One region of the Yinghuangia sp. YIM S09857 genome, then DNA from elsewhere that is predicted to be linked to it. Evidence: predicted binding sites of a transcription regulator. Region 1 holds the regulator's gene; the other holds the start of a gene.
The links. The regulator HspR, encoded in region 1, represses chaperone genes until heat shock. The targets are predictions, from matches to a motif close to TTGAGNNNNNNNNNCTCAA.
Positions count from the first base shown of each region.

Region 2: the regulator HspR is predicted to act here: its motif matches at 6,741-6,759, upstream of lon (endopeptidase La).

Region 1 is NZ_JBPKBH010000003.1:151,825-161,483, forward strand. It holds gene clpB (ATP-dependent chaperone ClpB) at 1-2,249, opposite strand, end outside; gene ACRX5S_RS06715 (pyridoxamine 5'-phosphate oxidase family protein) at 2,661-3,068, shown strand; gene ACRX5S_RS06720 (hypothetical protein) at 3,175-6,567, shown strand; gene ACRX5S_RS06725 (heat shock protein transcriptional repressor HspR) at 6,650-7,153, opposite strand; gene dnaJ (molecular chaperone DnaJ) at 7,155-8,324, opposite strand; gene grpE (nucleotide exchange factor GrpE) at 8,380-9,012, opposite strand; gene dnaK (molecular chaperone DnaK) at 9,009-9,659, opposite strand, start outside.
Region 2 is NZ_JBPKBH010000011.1:47,016-56,674, forward strand. It holds gene ACRX5S_RS23285 (putative bifunctional diguanylate cyclase/phosphodiesterase) at 278-2,548, opposite strand; gene ACRX5S_RS23290 (ADP-ribosylglycohydrolase family protein) at 3,113-4,012, shown strand; gene lon (endopeptidase La) at 4,300-6,705, opposite strand; gene ACRX5S_RS23300 (DUF3533 domain-containing protein) at 7,120-8,394, shown strand; gene ACRX5S_RS23305 (DUF4265 domain-containing protein) at 8,594-9,097, opposite strand; gene ACRX5S_RS23310 (hypothetical protein) at 9,409-9,597, shown strand; gene ACRX5S_RS23315 (hypothetical protein) at 9,584-9,659, shown strand, end outside.

The DNA of each region.
Region 1 (9,659 bases):
GACGCCCGGACGACCTCCAGGACGCGGGTCTTCTGGTCCGCGGGGTCCAGGGTCTGGTCGACCAGGAACTGCGAGCCGAGGTTCGAGGTCAGGATCAGCACGGTGTTGCGGAAGTCCACCGTGCGCCCCTGACCGTCCGTCAGGCGCCCGTCGTCCAGCACCTGGAGCAGGATGTCGAAGACCTCCGGGTGCGCCTTCTCGACCTCGTCCAGCAGCACGATGGTGTACGGCCTACGCCGCACCGCCTCGGTCAACTGGCCGCCCTCCTCGTACCCGACATAGCCGGGCGGCGCGCCGACCAGGCGTGCCACCGAGTGCTTCTCGGCGTACTCGCTCATGTCGATGCGCACCATCGCGCGCTCGTCGTCGAACAGGAAGTCGGCGAGGGACTTGGCCAGTTCGGTCTTGCCGACGCCGGTGGGGCCGAGGAAGAGGAACGAGCCGGTGGGGCGGTCGGGGTCGGCGATGCCGGAGCGTGCCCGGCGCACCGCGTCGGAGACGGCGGCCACCGCGGTCGTCTGGCCGATGAGGCGCTTGCCGATCTCCTCCTCCATGCGCAGCAACTTGCCGCGCTCGCCTTCCAGTAGGCGGCCGGCCGGGATGCCGGTCCACGACGAGACGACGTCGGCGACGTCGTCCGGGCCGACCTCCTCCTTGACCATGGACGCGGTGGCCGCGGTCTCGGCGGTGTGCGAGGCCTCGGCCAACTGCCGTTCCAGGGTCGGGATCTGGGCGTACATCAGCTTGGACGCGGTCTCGAAGTCGCCGTCGCGCTGGGCGCGTTCGGCCTCGCCGCGCAGGTCGTCGAGCTGCTTCTTCAGCTCGCCGACCTTGTTGAGGCCGGCCTTCTCCTGCTGCCAGCGGGCGGTGAGGGCGCTCAACTGCTCCTGGCGGTCGGCGAGATCGCGGCGGATCTTCTCCAGGCGCTCCTTGCCCGCCGGGTCGGACTCCTTCGCGAGCGCGAGTTCCTCCATGTGCAACCGGTCGACCGCGCGTTGGAGTTCGTCGATCTCGACCGGGGACGAGTCGATCTCCATGCGCAGGCGCGACGCGGCCTCGTCCACCAGGTCGATCGCCTTGTCGGGCAGGAAGCGCGCGGTGATGTAGCGGTCGGAGAGCGTCGCGGCGGCCACCAGCGCGGAGTCCGCGATCTGCACCTGGTGGTGCGCCTCGTACCGGCTCTTGAGGCCACGCAGGATGGCGATGGTGTCCTCGACGCTCGGTTCGCCGACCAGCACCTGCTGGAAACGGCGTTCGAGGGCGGGATCCTTCTCGATGTGCTTGCGGTACTCGTCGAGCGTGGTGGCGCCGACCAGACGCAGTTCGCCGCGCGCGAGCATGGGCTTGAGCATGTTGCCGGCATCCATCGCGGAGTCGCCGGTGGCGCCCGCGCCGACCACGGTGTGGAGTTCGTCGATGAAGGTGACGACCTCGCCGTCGCTGTCCTTGATCTCGGTCAGCACGGCCTTCAGGCGCTCCTCGAACTCGCCGCGGTACTTCGCGCCCGCGACCATCGCGCCGAGGTCGAGGGCGATCAGCCGCTTGCCGCGCAGCGATTCGGGGACGTCGCCGGCCACGATGCGCCGGGCCAGCCCCTCGACGACGGCGGTCTTGCCGACGCCGGGCTCGCCGATCAGCACCGGGTTGTTCTTGGTCCTCCGGGACAGCACCTGCACGACGCGCCGGATCTCCGCGTCCCGCCCGATGACCGGGTCGAGCTTGCCGTCGCGGGCCTCCTGCGTCAGGTCGCGGCCGTACTTCTCCAGCGCCTGGTACGTGCTCTCCGGGTCCTGGGACGTCACCCGCGCGCTGCCGCGCACCTTGGTGAACGCGTCGAGCAGCGCCTGCGGGGTGGCCCCCTGCGCGCGCAGCGCCTCGCCCGCCGCGCCGCCGGTCTCGGCGATGCCGACCAGGAGGTGTTCGGTCGAGATGAACGCGTCGCCGAGCGCCTGGGCGCGCTCGCCCGCATCGTTGAGCGCGGCCAGCGTCTCGCGCGCGAGCTGCGGCGCGGCCACCGTCGAGCCCTGCGCCCGCGGCAGCCGGTCCAGCACCTGTTCGGCGGCGGCCTTCACGCGGGTCGGTTCGACGCCGAGGGCGGACAGCAGCGGAATCGCGGTGCCCTCGGGCTGTTCGAGCAAGGCCAGGAGTAGATGCGCGGGCTCCACCTGGGGGTGCCCGGACGCCGCCGCCTTGCGTACGGCAGTGGAAAGACCCTCCGCGGCCTTCGTGGTGAGCTTGTTGGCATCCATGTGCGCGCTGCGACTCCTTCTCTCTCTCCGGCTCGCCGGTGTTGCCCGGTCGCTCGTTGCCCGGTCACTCCATGCCCGGTCTCTTGTTCCCGGTCCGGGGTTCCGGTCTGTGGTTCCCCGTCTCTGTCGGAGACAACGGGCACAAAGTTGAGTCTATTCCACTCAACTTTGCGCAGGGGCGTTTCGACCCCGCAGATCAGGCCGGGTTTCGCGGCGGCTACCGTCGGAGCCGTGACCGCCAGCAGCCCCGCACCGTCGCCGCTCGCCGACCCGCAGACCGACGCACCGGCCGCGGCGACCTCCGCGGCGCCGAGCCCGGCACCGACCGCGGTCCCGGGCGCTGCTCCCGGAGTGGCCCGGCTCGCCGCCCCGCCGTCGGTCCCGAGCCTGCTCCCGACACCACTGCCGGACATGCCGCCGAGCCCGCTCGCCGCCACGCTCGACCAGGCCTACCTTGCCTTCTGGCGCGAATACCACCTCTGCACGCTCACCACACTCCGCCCCAACGGCACCCCGCACGTGGTGCCGGTCGGCGCGACCTTCGACCCCGAGACCGGCATCGCCCGGGTCATCACCGGGCGTGACAGCCGCAAGGCCCGCAACATACGCGCGGCGGGCCCGGCGGGCATGCGCGTCGCACTGTGCCAGATCGACGGCCGCCGCTGGGCGACTTTGGAGGGCACCGCGGTCCTGCGCGACGACCCCGCGTCCATAGCCGACGCCGAGCGTCGGTACGCCGAGCGCTACCGTCCCCCGTCGGCCAACCCGCTGCGCGTGGTGATCGAGATCCGCGTCGACCGCACGATGGGACGCGGCTGAAGACGCGGCCGAAAGCACGGGCGAGGAGGCCGCCGCGCACGCGGCCGAACGGTGACTGAGGGAAAAACCCCGCGCCACCGCCCACCGCGCTGCCGATACTGGGCCGATGGCACCCACCACCGCGCAGCCCCCGGCCGACCACGTCAGGCAACTCCTCGAAGCACTGGACGACCTGCCGTACGCCGCACGGTGCGGCCTCGCCCGCGACACCGCACGGCACCTCGCCGAAACCGGCGAACTCACCGGCGTGCTGACCGAATTGTGGGCCATGGGCCGCGACGGACGCGAGACCGCCCTCTCGATGGCCGTCGCGGTGGGTGACACCGCGTTCCTGGCCGCCGCGCTGCGTGCCCCCGAACCGGACCTCGCGCGCTGGGCGATGCGCGCCGCCGCCAAGAGCCAGGTCCCGGACGACACGCTGGCCGAACTCCTCGACGATGCACCGCACATCCTGCGCGCGGAGCTGTACCGCGCGATCCGGCGCGGCAGGCGTACCGCACTCGCCGACCGGCTCGTGGGTGAAGTCGCCGCCCGCTACGGCCCCACCGAGGCCGCGGCGCTGCTGCCCGCCTGCTCCCCCGCCGCCGTCGCCGCGACCCTGCCGGGCCTGCCGCCGACGCCCGCGCTGTCGTACGCCCTCGCCCGCCGCACGCCGGGCCTCGTCCTCGACGCCGCCGACCGCGAATTGTCCGGCCTGCCGGCGTCGTTGCGCACGGCATGGTGGCAGCGCCACGGCGGGGCCGTCGGAGCCTGCGCCGAGGCGCTGCCGTTGCGGGTGCTGGACCTGCTGGAACGCCACACGCAACGCGGCTCCTGGCCGTGGGGCCTGGCGTCCCGGCTGCACCTGCTCGTCCGGGCGGATGCGCGGCGCACCGTCGACGCGCTGCTCCGCGCCGGAGCCGCCCGGCCCAACCTGTCCCGGGGCGTGGCCTACCGCATCGTTACCGCCGCACCGCCGAACCTGACCGCGTTCGGGCGGGCGGTGCGCGACGACGAGGCCCGGTTCGCCGCGCTGTTGCGGGCGTTCCCGCCGAGCGCGCGCGAAGAGTTCTTCGACGCCGTGCACGCCGACATCGACATGTCCTACTGGGAGTTGGCCGAAGACGTCCTCGAACTCCTGCCGGGCACACGACGCGTCGCCGAAGCACGCCGCATGCTCGCCGAGGCCGAGCGCGAGGACGACACCGAGGCCCGGCAGCAGTGGCTCGCGCACCTGCCGTACGACGAGGCCCGCGCCGAACTCCTCGCCGAATGCGGACGGCCCGACGCGTACGACCGCGCCTCCGGCTACCGCGCGCTCATCGCGTGCGCCGCCCGCACCCGCGACCCCCGGCGCTTCGCCGCCGCCCTCACCGACGACCTGGACCGGGTGCGCAAGGACCAGGACCCCGTGCGCTTCGCCGTGGTCGACGCGCTCGACGACGTGCCGCGGTGGCTCTTCACCGCCGACGCCGCCGAGGCGCTGAACACGCTCACACACCACGCTTTTGAAGCCGTCGACCTGTCCTGGGCGACCCGCACGACCCTCCAGTCGCTCGCCGCCGACCTCCTGCGGCAGGAGTCGCAGCGCGCGTCGGCCGCCCAACTGCCGGACGAAGACGGGCGGTTGGTGGACTGGGCGATCGGCACCTTGGCGCAGCCCGCCGGCAGCCGGGAGTTCTGGGTGCCGAACCAGCGCGTACGCGGCATCGAGGCGCGTCTTGTCGAGGCCCTGCTGCCGATCGTCCGCGCCGCCGCCGACCGGCGCGACTACGAGCCCGCGCTCGCCCTCGCCCGCCAACTCGGGCGGCACGGCAGGCCGATCGCGCCGCTTCAGGAGCTGTTGGGCGAGGCGGTACGGCACGGCGACGCGCGTACCGTCTCCTCGGCGGCGACCTTCTGGCTCGCCGACCCGACGCACCGCGACGCGCGCACCGCGCAGGTGCTCGACGCCGACCCGTCCGCGATCACGCTGCGGCCGGTGCTCGACGCCGTGCTGCACCGCCGCACCGACCTGATCGACCGGTTCCTGACCGGCGCGGCGCCGCAAGGCCGGTTCTCCCCGGCGTCGGACGTGTGGGTGCCCCGCATCGGCCGCGAGACCGCTCACCTGCTGCCTCGCCAGCGCGAGGCGTACGCCCGACTCGCCGCCGCGCAGGCCGCCCACCCGGCCCTCCCGGCCGACCAACGCGCCGCCTGGCTCGCCGACCTCGCGCACGTCCCCGGCGCCGGGCGGCCGCTCGTGCTGCCCCATCTCGACTCGCCCGACACCCTCGTCCGCGACGCCGCGCTCGGCGGTCTCGCGCGCGTGGAGGGTCACGCCGAGGCGCTGCCCGTGCTGCTCGCCCGGGTCGGCGGCGACGACGCGCACGTGGCGATGTACGCCGCGAGCCGGGTCAGCCGGTACGTCGCCCCTTCGCAACTCGGCCCGCTGCTCGACGCGTTGCTGACCGCGCCGGGCACCAAGGTGACCGTGCGCAAGGAGGCCGTGCGACTGCTCATCGAGCGCGGCGTGCCGGACGGCGTCGACCGGGTCGCCGACGCCGCCACCCACGACAACGTGCACCGCGACGTCTTGCGTGCCGCCCTGGTCGCCCTCCTCGCGCGCCTCGACCGGCCGAGCGCCTGGGCGGTCGTCGAACGCTCCGTCACCGGTCCGCGCGACGTCGCCACCGTGCCGATCGCCGTGCATCCGCTCGCCCTGGCCGAGGGGCACCGGGCGCGGTTCGCGGCGCTCGTGGTCACCAGGTGCGGGCACGAGCACGCCGCCGTGCGGCGGTCCGCCTACCAGGCCTTCACCCGCTGGTCGCCGTGGGCGCCGGGCGAGGTCGAGCGGGTGCACGGCGCGGTGCGCGACCTGAGCGTGCGCAAGGGGTGGAAGGACGCCGCCGAGGCGATCCAGGGTCTCGTCCGGGACGGCTCGGGGGCCGACGAATTCCTGGCCACCGCCGACGTCCTGGCCGACGCGGCACTGGCGGAGGCGGACGGGCCGCTGGACGCCGCGGCCGGACGGGACCGGCCCGCGACGCAGCGCCTGCGCCACCTCGTGAAGCTCTCGCGCGCGTGGGCGAGGCAACAGCCCGACGCCGCCGCGGCCGAGGTGCGGCGGTTCGCGGAGCACCTCGCCGACCGGCGCGGGTTTCCGTACGAAGGAGTGCAACTGCTTGCCGAGGCAGTGCCGTTGCACGGCGATGCGGACCTCGTGACCACTGGTCTGCGCGCGGTCGCGGATCGGTGCGCCGACAGCCCGCTGCTGGCCTTTCGGGCCGGTCGCCGTCTGCGCGCCCGGGTCTCCGACTACACCGCGCCCGTGACCCCGGACGAACTCCTGGCCCCGGCAGCCGCGTTGGCTGCGGACCGCACCGCGGCCGCCGGGCTGCTCGCCCTGGCGCTGGTGGCCGAGACCGGCCCGCTGACCGGCTGGGCCGCCGAATGGCGCGGTCTGGTCCGCGAGTTGCGCGCGCACCCGGCCCCGGATGTGCGCAATGCCGCCCGGGCCATCGCGACATCGCGCGAGTAGCACGGTCGCGACATGCGTGGGCCCCGCACCCGAACGGGTACGGGGCCCAGGCATGTTCCTGTCCGGACGGCGCCGCCGGAGGTCAGTCCTGGCGGCCGCGCTTCGGCCGCCACACCACAAGGGCGGTGCCCTGCGGCTGGACGCGCACCAGGTCCCGGCGGTACGACGCGTGCACCGCGGCCTCGCGCTGCGCCTGGACGGCGCCCGCCTCGGCCGCGGCGGCCTCCAGTTCGGCGACGCGCATGCGCAACGCCTCGACGTGGTTCTCCAGTTCGAGAATGCGCTTGATACCCGCGAGGTTGATGCCCTCCTCCTGGGAGAGCCGCTGCACCTCGCGCAACTGCATGATGTCGCGCGCCGAATAGCGCCGCCCGCGCCCGGCCGTGCGGTCCGGCGAGACCAGGCCGAGGCGGTCGTACTGGCGCAGGGTCTGCGGGTGCAGGCCGGAGAGCTGGGCCGCCACCGAGATGACGTACACGGGTGTGACGTCGGTCAGTTCGTAGCGGCGCCCGGGTGACCGGCCTCCGGAGGGGCCGCCGGGGAACCCGCCTGGCAGGCCTCCGGGGAGACCTCCGTCCGCTCGCATGTCACGCTCCCTTCGCCGCTTCCATCAGTTTGGCGCGCGGGTCGACGGACGCGGTCGCTGCCCGGTAGGCCTCCAGCGCCTCCAGCGCCTTCGGATCCAGGTCCTTCGGGACGGTGACCTCGACGGTGACCAGCAGGTCGCCGCGCGAGCCGTCCTTGCGTGCCGCGCCGCGCCCCCGCACGCGCAAGGTCGCGCCGTTCTTCGTACCGGCCGGGAGTTTCAGCGTCACCGGGGTACCGCCCAGGGTGGGCACGGTGATCTCGGCCCCGAGCACCGCCTCGGGGAAGGTCACCGGTGCGGTGACCGTCAGGTTGTCGCCCTTGCGACCGAACACGGGGTGCGGGCGGACGTGCACGACGACGTACAAGTCCCCGGCCGGGCCTCCCCGTTCGCCGGGGGCGCCCTTCCCCTTCAGACGTATGCGCTGGCCGTCCTGCACCCCCGCGGGCACACGCACCTGCATGGTGCGCGCGCTGCGGGCGCGCCCGGACCCGTGGCACACGATGCACGGGTCGTCGACGATCAGCCCGCGGCCCTTGCAGTCGCGGCACGGCTCGGAGAAGGCGAACCCGCCCTGGTTGCGGCTGGTCTGCCCGGTGCCGCTGCACGTGGGACACGCGCGCGGCATCGTGCCGGCCGCCGCACCCGTGCCGTTGCAGTGGTGGCACGGCTCCGAACTGGTCAGCCTGATCGGCACGGTGGCGCCGTCCACCGCGTCGGAGAAGTTCAGGGTGACCTCGGACTCGACGTCCTGGCCGCGGCGCGGCGGGGCCTGCCGCGCACCGGCGCGGCCGAAGAGGCCGCCGAACAGGTCGCCGATGCCGCCCGCCCCGCCCGGCGGCTGGCCGGGTCCGCCGGCCTGGCCGAACAGGTCGCCCAGGTCGAAGGGGAAGCCGCCGGCACCGGCCCCGCCCGGCGCACGGAAGCCTCCGTTGCCGAACAGGGTCCGCGCCTCGTCGTACTCCTTGCGCCGCTTCTCGTCGGCGAGTACGTCGTAGGCCTCGGAGATCTCCTTGAACCGCTCCTCCGCTTTCGCGTCCCCCTTGTTGGCGTCGGGGTGGTATTCGCGGGCGAGCTTGCGGTACGCCTTCTTGATCTCCGCGGTCCCGGCGTCCTTCGGGACGCCGAGGACCTTGTAGAAGTCCTTTTCGAGGTAGTCCTTGGTACTCACGGCGTCCCGCCTCCCTCCGGTCTGGTCAGTCTGCCCCGTGCGGCCGTGCCCGTGCTCAGTTGCTGTCCGCTTCCGAGGCCGGGGCCTCGGTCGCCTCCGCCGGCTCGGCCACCGCCACGCGCGCGGGACGGATGACCCGCTCGCGGAACTGGTAGCCGGGCTGGAGGATTTCCACACAGGTCGGCTCGGTCACGTCCGGGGCATAGCTGTGCAGCAGCGCCTCGTGCACGACCGGGTCGAACGGCTCGCCCTTCTTGCCGAAGCTCTGGAGCCCCATCTTGGCGACGATCGACTCCAGCGACTCGGCCACCGACTTGAAGCCGCCGGACAGTTCGCCGTGGTCGCGGGCGCGGCCGATGTCGTCGAGCACCGGCAGCAGCTCGGTGAGCACCTTGACCAGGGCCACCTCGCCCACCGCCTGGCGGTCGCGGTCGACGCGCTTGCGGTAGTTGGCGTACTCCGCCTGGAGCCGCTGGAGGTCGAGCGTGCGCTCGGCGAGCGCGTTGCGGGCCTCGTCGAGCTCCGCCGAGGATCCGCCGGACGACGTGCTGTCGGCGGGGGCGGAGCCGCCCTCGCGGGCGGCCCCTTCCTCGGCCGCGGTGGATCGGACCTCACCGGTCTGGGGATCGATCCGTCGCTTGTCGCGGATCACCGGCTCCTCGGGGAAGCCGTGCGTCCCCTCCGTCACGCAGCACCACCCTCACGCTTGTCCTCGTCGACGATTTCCGCGTCGACGACATCATCGTCGGCCGCACCGGCGTTGTTACCCGCCGAACCGCCCGCCGCACCCGCGGCACCGGCCGCGTCGCCCGGCTGCGCGCCCGCGTACATCGCCGAGCCGAGCTTCTGGCTCGTGGTGGCGACCTTCTCGGCGGCGTCCCGGATCTTGGCGATGTCCTCGCCCTTGAGCGCGTCCTTCAGCTCGACCAGGGTCGCCTCGACCTCGGTCTTGACGTCACCGGGGACCTTGTCGCCGTTGTCGCCGAGGAACTTCTCGGTGGTGTAGACGAGCTGCTCCGCCTGGTTGCGCGTCTCGGCGTCCTCGCGGCGCTTCTTGTCCTCCTCCGCGTGCTCCTCGGCCTCGCGCATCATGCGGGAGATGTCGTCCTTGGGCAGGCCCGAGCCGCCGGTGATGGTCATCGACTGCTCCTTGCCCGTCCCGAGGTCCTTGGCGGACACGTGGACGATGCCGTTGGCGTCGATGTCGAAGGTGACCTCGATCTGTGGCACGCCGCGCGGCGCCGGCGGCAGGCCGGTCAGCTCGAACATGCCGAGCTTCTTGTTGTACGCGGCGATCTCGCGCTCGCCCTGGAACACCTGGATCTGCACGGACGG
Region 2 (9,659 bases), on a different contig from region 1:
TGTCGAGGCGGCACGGTCGCGGCGGCCGGACGTGCGGAACGGCAGCGCGGGACCGGGCGGCAACCGGGCCGCAGGGCGCGGAGGTCAGGCGGCAACCGGGCGGCGGGGACCGGGCGTCAGGGCGCGGGGGCCGGACGGCGGGGGCCGGACGGCGGGGGCCGGGCGGCTAACGCGTGTCCGGGCGCGCGGGCGCCACGTCGCCCTGCCCGTTGCGGCGCGAACCACCGTTCGCAGGCTGGTCCTTGCGGTCGCCGGGACGGATACCCCCGCGTGCGGGTCAGCCCACGCGGGGGACGCCGTCCAGCAGGCTGGCGATGCGATCCGGCGGCCCCGGACGGGAGAAGTACCAGCCCTGGCCCGCGTCGCAGCCGATGGCCCGCAACCGCTCGGCCTGGGCGGCGGTTTCGATGCCTTCGGCGGTCACGGTCAGGCCGAGCGCGTGGGCGAGCTCGACCAGGGACGCCACGATGCGCGCGTCGACGGGGTCGGCGTCTCCGGGCGTCCGCAGGCCCTCGACGAACGAACCGGCGATCTTCAGCTCGCACACCGGCAGGCGGCGCAGATACGCGAGGTTGGAGTACCCCGTACCGAAGTCGTCGATGGCGATGCGCACGCCCATCGCCGCCAGTTCGCGGAGCCGCTCCAGCGGGCCGCCGTCGGTCGCCATGATCTGCGACTCGGTCAGCTCGAACTGGAGGCGCTGCGGCTCCAGTCCGGTCTCGGTGAGGACACGCTCGACCTGGCGGACCAACCCCGGCTCGTGGCACTGGCGTTCGGCCAGGTTCACGCTGATGAACGGGGCCGGTCCCGGCAGTTCGCCGCCGAGGGCGACACCGCCGACGCGGCCGCCACCCGTCCCGAGGTCGCGCCAGCGGCGGGCCTCCCGGCAGGCGCGCTCCAGGACGTACATCCCCAACGGGACGATCAGGCCGGTCTCCTCGGCCAGCCCGATGAAGCGGTCCGGGCCGATCAGCCCCTGCCGCGGGTGCCGCCAACGCACCAGCGCCTCGACCCCGAGCACCGAGCCGTCGGACAGCGACACGAGCGGCTGGTAGTCGACGTCGAACTCGCCGTGCTGCAAGGCCGCGGGCATCTCCGCGGACAGCGTGTAGCGGGCCACCTCGCGGTCGTTGCGCTCGGTGTCGAACACCGTCCAGCGGCCCCGGCCCTCGGACTTCGCCCAGTACAGCGTGATGTCCGCGGCGCGCATCGTGTCGGCCGGCCCGGTGCCCGCGACGGGCCGCTCGACGATGCCGATCGACGCGCTGACGGTCAGGTCGTGGCCGCGGATGCGGAACGGCTCGCGCAGCGCGGCGAGAATGCCCTCGGCCAGCGCGACCACCTGCCCGGTGCCCGCCGAGTGCTCGACGAGCACCACGAACTCGTCGCCGCCCATGCGGGCCATCAGGTGCCCGGCCCGGGAGACGTACGCGTCCAGCCGCCGCGCCACGGCGATCAGCAACTGGTCGCCGACGTCGTGGCCGAGGCTGTCGTTGACCACCTTGAACCCGTCCAGGTCCAGGTAGCACAGCCCGACGCGGTCGGCGGCGCCCGGCCCGGCGAACAGCGCCTCCAGCCGCTCGAAGAACAGCGCGCGGTTCGGCATCCCGGTCAGCGGGTCGTGCTGGGCCTGGTGGCGCAGCCGGGTGTAGAGGCGGTGCCGGTCGGTGACGTCGTGCATCATCGCCACCTGGTACTGCGGCGACCCGGCGGCGTCGCGCACGAGCGACACGGTCAGGTGGGTCCACAGCGGCTCGCCGTCGGCGCGCAGGTACTGCTTCTCCGTGGAGAAGTGCTCGCGTTCGCCGCGCACCAGCTCGTCGTACCACTGCCGGACGTGCGGCGGGTCGTCCGCGAACATGAAGGCCCGCATCGGGTGGCCGGCCAGGTCGGCCCGGGCCGCGCCGAACATCCGCGCGAGCGCCGGGTTGACGTCCAGGACCACGCCGTCGATGCCGCCGATGGCGATGCCGAGGCCGGACTGCTCGAACACCGCGCGGAAACGGGCCTCGCTGCTGTGCAGGGCCTGCTCGGTCAGTTCGCGCGCGTCGAGCACGGCGGAGTGCACGGCCTGCTGCTCGGCGAGGGTGCGGGCGCGCAGCGCCTCGGCGTACCCGGCGGCGAGGGCGCCTTGCAGTTGGATGATGCGCAGCAGGTAGTCGTCGGGGTCGCGGCGCTCGGCGAAGGCGCGCTCGCGCAGCCGCGGCCACCAGTGGCCGACGAGGGCGAACGTGCGTTCCAGCAGCCCGGCGCCGATGAAGTGCGCGGCGACCAGTTCCTCGCCGACCGCGCGTGCCTCGGTGGGGTGGAAGGGGTCGGTGTCGAGGGCTTCGGCGAGTCGCGCGGTCAGTTCGCGCAGTCGGCCGTACATCGCGTCGGCGGGCAGCGGGACGCACCCGATCGCCTCGACGGTCTTGGCCCACTCACGGGCGAACTCGTCCGGAGCGTCCGGCCGGACGGGGGCCTGGTCGCGGACGGTGCCGGAGGTGCCGAGCCCCGCCGCCACACCGGCCGCGCCGGGCGGGGCGTCGTCGGCGCGCGAACTCATGTACGTGTCCCCGCTTCCGATTCCGGCGGCGGACACGGGGGCGGGGTGTGGGCGCGGGTGTGCGCGCAGTTGTGCGTGCCGGTGTGGGTGCGGATCCGGATCCGGGTGCGGGCGTGCGAGCGTGCGGCGACGTGGGTCTGTGCGTGTGCGTAAATGCGGGCACCCACCTGAACCACCCGTACGACAGCCTCCGCACGGGCGGCAACGTGGGTCTGTGCGTGAGCGTGACTGCGGAGGTCGGTGCGGGGGTCGGTGCGGGCGTGGTCGCGCAGGTGCATGGAGGCGTCCCTATGGCGGTGCTCGGTCCGATCGTCTTCCTCAGGCGCCCATGAAGGTCGCTCCACGATTCCCCCGCCTTTCGGTCGAACGGTCGATCCGTCGGCGCCGCGAACCCCGCACCGCCGGATGCGATGATCATGGACTTGCCACCCGCTGATCCGCTAATCCGGTTGACCCACACGCGATGAGTGACGTGTGATCACCGTCGACGGTATCCGCCGGGACCGCGAAACGTCTCGCACTCCGCCCCGGCGCGAGGAGCATCACTCCTGCGAGGGACACCAGATGGCCGTCGACCACACGGATTTGGGGGTTGGGGCCTTGTTGCTCGAACTGGCGATCGGGGACGCGTACGGCGCGGGGTTCGAGTACGCGCCACCGGAGTTCGTCCGCCGGGGGAACACTCTTGCGGCGTACGCGCGGCATCCGACACACACCGACATACGCCCGGGTATGTACACCGACGACGCGCAAATGAGCGTCGCCGTGGCCGAATGGCTCCTCGACGGGGAGCCCACGCGCGAGGACTTGGCGGAGCGGTTCGTCCGTGCGTACCACCGCGACGAGCGCGCGGGGTACGCCTCCGGGTTCCGGTCGGTGCTCGATCACGTATGGAGTGGCCGGGAGTTGCTCGACACTCTGCGGCCCGGCAGCGACAAGAGCGGCGCGGCGATGCGCGCGGGGGTCGTCGGGCTGCTGCCGTCGCTGGACGAGGTCGCACGCCTGACCGCGCTCCAGGCGAAGATCACGCACGACTCGCCGGGCGGCGTCGCGGCGGCGCTGGGGGCGGCGTACGCGGTGCACTACTGCCGCCACGGCCTCGGCCCGGTGGCCCGCCTGCCGCGCTGGCTCGCGGACAATGTGCCGGAGCCGGAGGGGTACGGCCGGTGGGCCGAGGCGTGGCGCGGCAAGGTGCGCTCCCCCGGCATGCACAGCGCGCGGGCGGCGGTCACGGCGCTGGCCGCGCACACCACGATGAGCGGGCTGCTGAAGGCGTGCGTGGCGTATACGGGGGACGTCGACACGGTGGCGACGATCGCCCTGGCCGCGGCGTCGGTGTCCGCGGAGTACACGCAGGATTTGCCGGACGTGCTGGTGCGGACGCTGGAGGACGGCGCGTACGGGCGCACGTACCTCGAAGCTCTTGACACCCGTCTGGCCGAACGATGGGGGTTGCGCGGCTAGGCAGTTGCGAACACAGGCTCGACGCGCGGACTGACACGCGGGGCCAACATGCGGATCCCGCACACGGATCCGACGCGCAGGACCGACACGCGGGACCGACGTGCGGGACAGGCGGGACCGACGCGCGGGACCGATACCCGGGACAGGCGGGACTGACAGGCGAAGCAAACAGGCGGACCCGACACGCGATGATTCGCGTGTCGGGTCCGCCTGTCGCTCGGGCCCTGCCTGCCGCCCGCCGCGCTTTGCCTGCTCAGGGAGGCCCGCGCGGCGGGCGCACCCGCGGGCTACGCCGCGGCGACCCGCTGACGCGTCTCGGCCGGCTCCAAGGCCAGGTCCAGCACCTCGCGCACGTCTGACACCGCGTGGATGGTCAACTGCTCGCGCACCGCCTCGGGGATGTCGTCCAGGTCGGGCTCGTTGCGCTTGGGCACCAGGATCGTGGTGATCCCGGCCCGGTGCGCCGCGAGCGCCTTCTGCTTGACGCCGCCGATGGGCAGCACGCGTCCGGTCAACGACACCTCGCCGGTCATCGCGACGTCCGACCGCACCGGACGCCCCGTCAGGAGCGACACGAGCGCCGTCGTCATCGTGACGCCCGCACTCGGGCCGTCCTTCGGCACCGCCCCGGCCGGCACGTGGATGTGCACGCCCCGGTCCTTCAGGTCGCCGACGGGCAGCTCCAGCTCGACCCCGCGCGCCCGCAGGTACGACAGGGCGATCTGCGCCGACTCCTTCATCACGTCGCCCAGTTGCCCGGTGAGCGTGACGCCGGACGCCCCGGTCTCCGGATCGGCCAGCGACGCCTCGATGTAGAGCACGTCACCGCCCGCACCCGTCACCGCGAGCCCGGTTGCGACCCCGGGAACCGCCGTACGCTGCTCCTCCTTCGCCAGCGAAGCCTCGGGCGTGTGCCGGGGCCGTCCGATGAAGTCGACCAGGTCGGCGGGGCCGACCTCGACCGGGAGCGCGGTACCGGCGTCGAGCGCCTGCTTCGCGGCGATCTTGCGCAGCACGCGGGCGATGGCCCGTTCGAGCGTGCGCACGCCCGCCTCGCGGGTGTACTCGCCGGCCAGCAGCCGCAGCGCGTCCTCGGTGAACGCCACCTCGGACGCGTCCAGCCCGGCCTTGTCGAGCTGGCGCGGGATCAGGTGGTCGCGGGCGATCGTGACCTTCTCGTCCTCCGTGTAGCCGTCCAGACGGACCAGCTCCATGCGGTCGAGCAGCGGCTCCGGGATGGCCTCCAGCACGTTGGCGGTGGCCAGGAACACCACGTCCGACAGGTCCAGTTCGACTTCGAGGTAGTGGTCGCGGAACGTGTGGTTCTGCGCCGGGTCCAGCACCTCCAGCAGGGCCGCCGTCGGGTCGCCGCGGTAGTCCGAGCCCACCTTGTCGATCTCGTCCAGCAGCACGACCGGGTTCATGCTCCCGGCCTCCTTGATCGCGCGGACGATGCGGCCGGGCAGCGCACCGACGTACGTGCGCCGGTGGCCGCGGATCTCCGCCTCGTCGCGGACGCCGCCGAGTGCGACGCGCACGAAGCTGCGCCCCATCGCGCGGGCGACGGACTCGCCGAGCGACGTCTTGCCGACCCCGGGCGGGCCGACCAGCGCCAGCACCGCGCCGCTGCGGCGTCCGCCGACGACACCCAGCCCGCGCTCCTCGCGGCGCTTGCGCACGGCCAGGTACTCGACGATGCGCTCCTTGACGTCGTCGAGGCCGGCGTGGTCGGCGTCCAGCACGTCGCGGGCGCCGGAGATGTCGTACGCGTCCTCGGTCCGCTCGTTCCACGGGATCTCCAGGACCGTGTCGAGCCAGGTCCGGATCCAGCCGCTCTCCGGCGACGCGTCGGAGGCGTGCTCCAGCTTGTCGACCTCCTTCAGCGCGGCCTGGAGGACCTTCTCCGGGAGATCGGCGGCCTCGACGCGTGCCCGGTAGTCCTCCTCCTCGCTGCCGGGGGTGCCGTTGAGCTCGCCCAGCTCCTTGCGGATCGCGGCGAGCTGCTGCTTGAGCAGGAACTCGCGCTGGGTCTTCTCCATGCCTTCCTGGACGTCCTTGCGGATGGTCTCCGCGACGTCCAGCTCGGCGAGGTGGTCGCGGGTCCAGCCGACGACCTTCTCCAGGCGCTCGGTCAGATCCGTCGTCTGCAACAGCTCGATCTTCTGCGACTGGGACAGGTACGGCGCGTAGCCGGCGTTGTCCGACAGCTCGCTCGGGTCCTCGATCTGCTGCACGAAGTCGACAACCTGCCAGGCGCCGCGCTTGCCGAGGATCGTGGTGACGAGCGCGCGGTACTCGCGCGCGAGCTCTTCGGCGCGCTCGTCCGCCGGGCCCTCCTCGACGACGGTCGCCTCGACCCACAGCGCGGCACCGGGCCCGGTCGTACCGGTCCCGATCCGCACGCGCGCGGTGCCGCGGACCACGACCGCCGACTCGCCGCTCGGCAGGCGTCCGATCTGCTCGACCACTCCCAGCGTGCCGATCGCCGGGTAGTGCCCGTCGTCGCGCGGCACGAGCAGCACCCGCGCCTTGCCCTTGCCCGCCCGTATCCCCGGCAGCGCCCGCGCGGCATCCACCGCGGCACGCGTCTCCGTGTCGTCCAGCTCCAGCGGCACCGCCATGCCCGGCAGCACCACGATGTCGTCGAGGGGCAGCACCGGAAGGGTCAGGATGCCGGAGGTCGTGTCGCTCATGGTGGCTCCCCTGGGAGTCGGTTCCGTTCAGTACGTTGCGCTGACCTGACTCAAGATTGAACGGCCCCCTTTCATTCCCACCCCCACCCCTGATCGCCCACAGCGAACAACCGAGCCCGTCGTGCCGCGCTCAAGGCCGCACCGGCGACGTGCGCTGTGCGCCCGGCCTCCCATAGCCCCCTGGTCCGCGGTGCGTTGTTCGATCCCGCATTGTGAGGACCCGCTCGTGATCAGGGACCGACGCGAACCGAGCGATCGCTGCCCGACTGTGGGAACCCGCCGCAGTTGACGCCGGGGTGTCTACACCGCACATGGGCGGTTTTGTTACCTAATATCACTTTCACGCCTAATCAGGGCGTTGTCCGGCTCCCGACGACGGGCCGCCGGCCGTGGGACACGCACGTGTGGAGCGTCATGGCGAAGACCGGGACACCGGCCGATACGCCCGACCGGTCGGCCGACGCCGGCCGGGTGCTGGGCCGTTGGAAGAACTGGGTCACCCCGGTTGTGCTCAGCGCACTGGTCGCGCTGGGCCTGTCGCTGCTCTACATGGGCAACATCCTGGAGCCGCAGAAGCACCTCGACGGCATGCCGATCGCCTTGGTCGACTCGGATGTCGGGCCGCCGCTGCCCGGCGGGTCCCGCACGCTCGGCGCGGAGGTGGCCGAGCAGGTGGTGGCCGCCAGTCCGGCCGGCGAGATCGACTGGCGGCGGGTCAGCCGGCAGGAGGCCCAGCGCCTGTTGTCCTCCGGCAAGGTGTACGGGGCGCTGGTGGTGCCGGAGGACTTCTCGCGCGCGGTGGCGGCCCTGACCACCGCCGATGCCCCCGCCCGGCCCGAGATCCAGGTGCTGACGAACCCGGGCATGGGCAGCCTCGGCTCCGGCATCGCCAGCCAGATCAACCAGACTGCGGCGCACCGGGCCTCACTGGCGATCGGCAGGCAGTTGGAGGCCACCGCCACCGGGACCGCCAAGGTGTTCCTGGCCGACCCGGTCGCGGTGAGCACCAGCGTGGGTCACCCGATCGGGGACCGCACCGGCGACGGCCTCGGTGCCTTCTACTTCACCCTGCTGCTGCTGTTGGCGGGCTTCATGACCGCCAACATCGTGCACGCGGGACTGGACGTCTCGATGGGCTTCGCGGACGCCGAGATCGGTCCGTTCCACCTGCGCGAACCAACCCTGCGGATCAGCCGCACGCAGGTCCTGCTGGCGAAGTCCGGTATGACGGCGGGCATCTCGGTGATCTCGGCCAGCCTGGTGATGCTTGCGGCGGTCCCCATCCTCGGCATGGACGCCCCGCACAGCTGGCAGCTGTGGTTGTACGCGTACTGTGCCGTCGCCACGGTCGGCCTCGGCGTCCTGGCGATCATCGCCGCGTTCGGCAACGTCGGGCAACTGATCGCGATGTTCGTGTTCATCGCCTTCGACCTGCCTGCTTCGGGCGCGACGGTGCCGCTGAGCGCCTCACCCGACTTCTACCGCTTCCTCGGGGTGTTCGAGCCGATGCGGCAGATGGTCGACGCTGTCCGGTCGATCCTGTACTTCGACGCGCAGGCCGGCACCGGGCTGGTCCGCGGCTGGCTGATGCTGCTGGTGGGCGTCGTGGTGGCGCTCGTCTTCGGCTTCGGGATGACCCACTACTACGACCGCCGGGGCATGCGCTTCGAACCCGGCCACCGCTCGTGACCCGCGGTGAGCGCCCGGGGGCCGGGCACCCGCCGCGCGCCACCGGGGCGTGTCCGCCGGTCCCGCGCCCGCGGGGATGTGGACGGGACGATCCGGCCGTCCGCGGCCCGGATCAGCGGCAACCGCACCAACGCGGTCCGCGGTCGCCCGACGTCGATCCGGCCGTGGTTGCCATCATGTGGCGCGGCCAAGCGGACGGCTAGGCATTCCGCCAGGCGTCGTTGATGCAGCCTTCTTCGTAGTGCCACCATCCATCCGCCTCCCCCTGGACGAGCAGCGCCTTGATGCCGCTCATGTCCGCGTCCGCCCGCACGTCGAAGGCGACCAGGGGGAAGTCGTCGCTGAACGCTTCTCCGCCCAGACCGAACGGCGCGAGCCTCTCGTGCACAGCCTTCGCGCTGGGTCCGAGCGGCCCGCTCGGCACCGGCAGGACGCGAATGGTGCACCCGCCGGACGCCTCGACCTGGCCTACGGCCCAGTGAAGTCCTTCGTCATCCCCCACGAACCGCACCACGTCGCCCTGAGCAACGCCGTTCTGGAGGAACGGCACGTTCTCGATGCGCGCGGTGTCGTCACCGACCTGGACGGCCCATAGCCCTTCCCGGTCATACGGCAGCCAGCCCTCCCGCGGCACAAACCGGAACCACACCTTGATCAGACGGTCCTCCGACGCATCGGACCCACCCGACGACTCTCTGTCCATGGCCGCCATGATCAACCATTCCCCTCGTTCCGAGTGATCCGGGGCCCTGGCCCCCCACGGCAGGCAAATCGGCGATGATCAGCCTCCCGCGCCCCCGCACCGGGCGCCCGCAGACGGGGAGATCGGGCATGAACGACTGGACGACGAAGAGCGAACGCGAGTACTTCGCCACCGTCGGCAGGCTGCCTGGGATGTTCATGCCCGAGGTGCGGTATCGCTCGGCCATCGCATTCCTGTCCGGCTAGGACCAGTGCGCCAGGCGCCGTGGCGGCTCGTGGTTCGGTGAATGGGAGCGGTGGCTCAAAGAACGTGTGGGTGAGACCGGTAGCCTCGGCTGGGTCGCACACGTCCCGATGCTCGTCGCCCCGGACACACCGAGGAACGTCGACAAGTTCAACGCCGACCAGGAGGCTCAGGTCGTTGCCGGCCTCTTCCGATTGATCGACGACTTCCTCGCCGAGCGCGAGTCCAAGAGCGAGGACACTGATGGCACTCGCTGAGAAGGGGTCGCGGCGCATCGTCGTCGACAGCGTGGTCTACCGCTGGCGGCTGCGGAGACGGC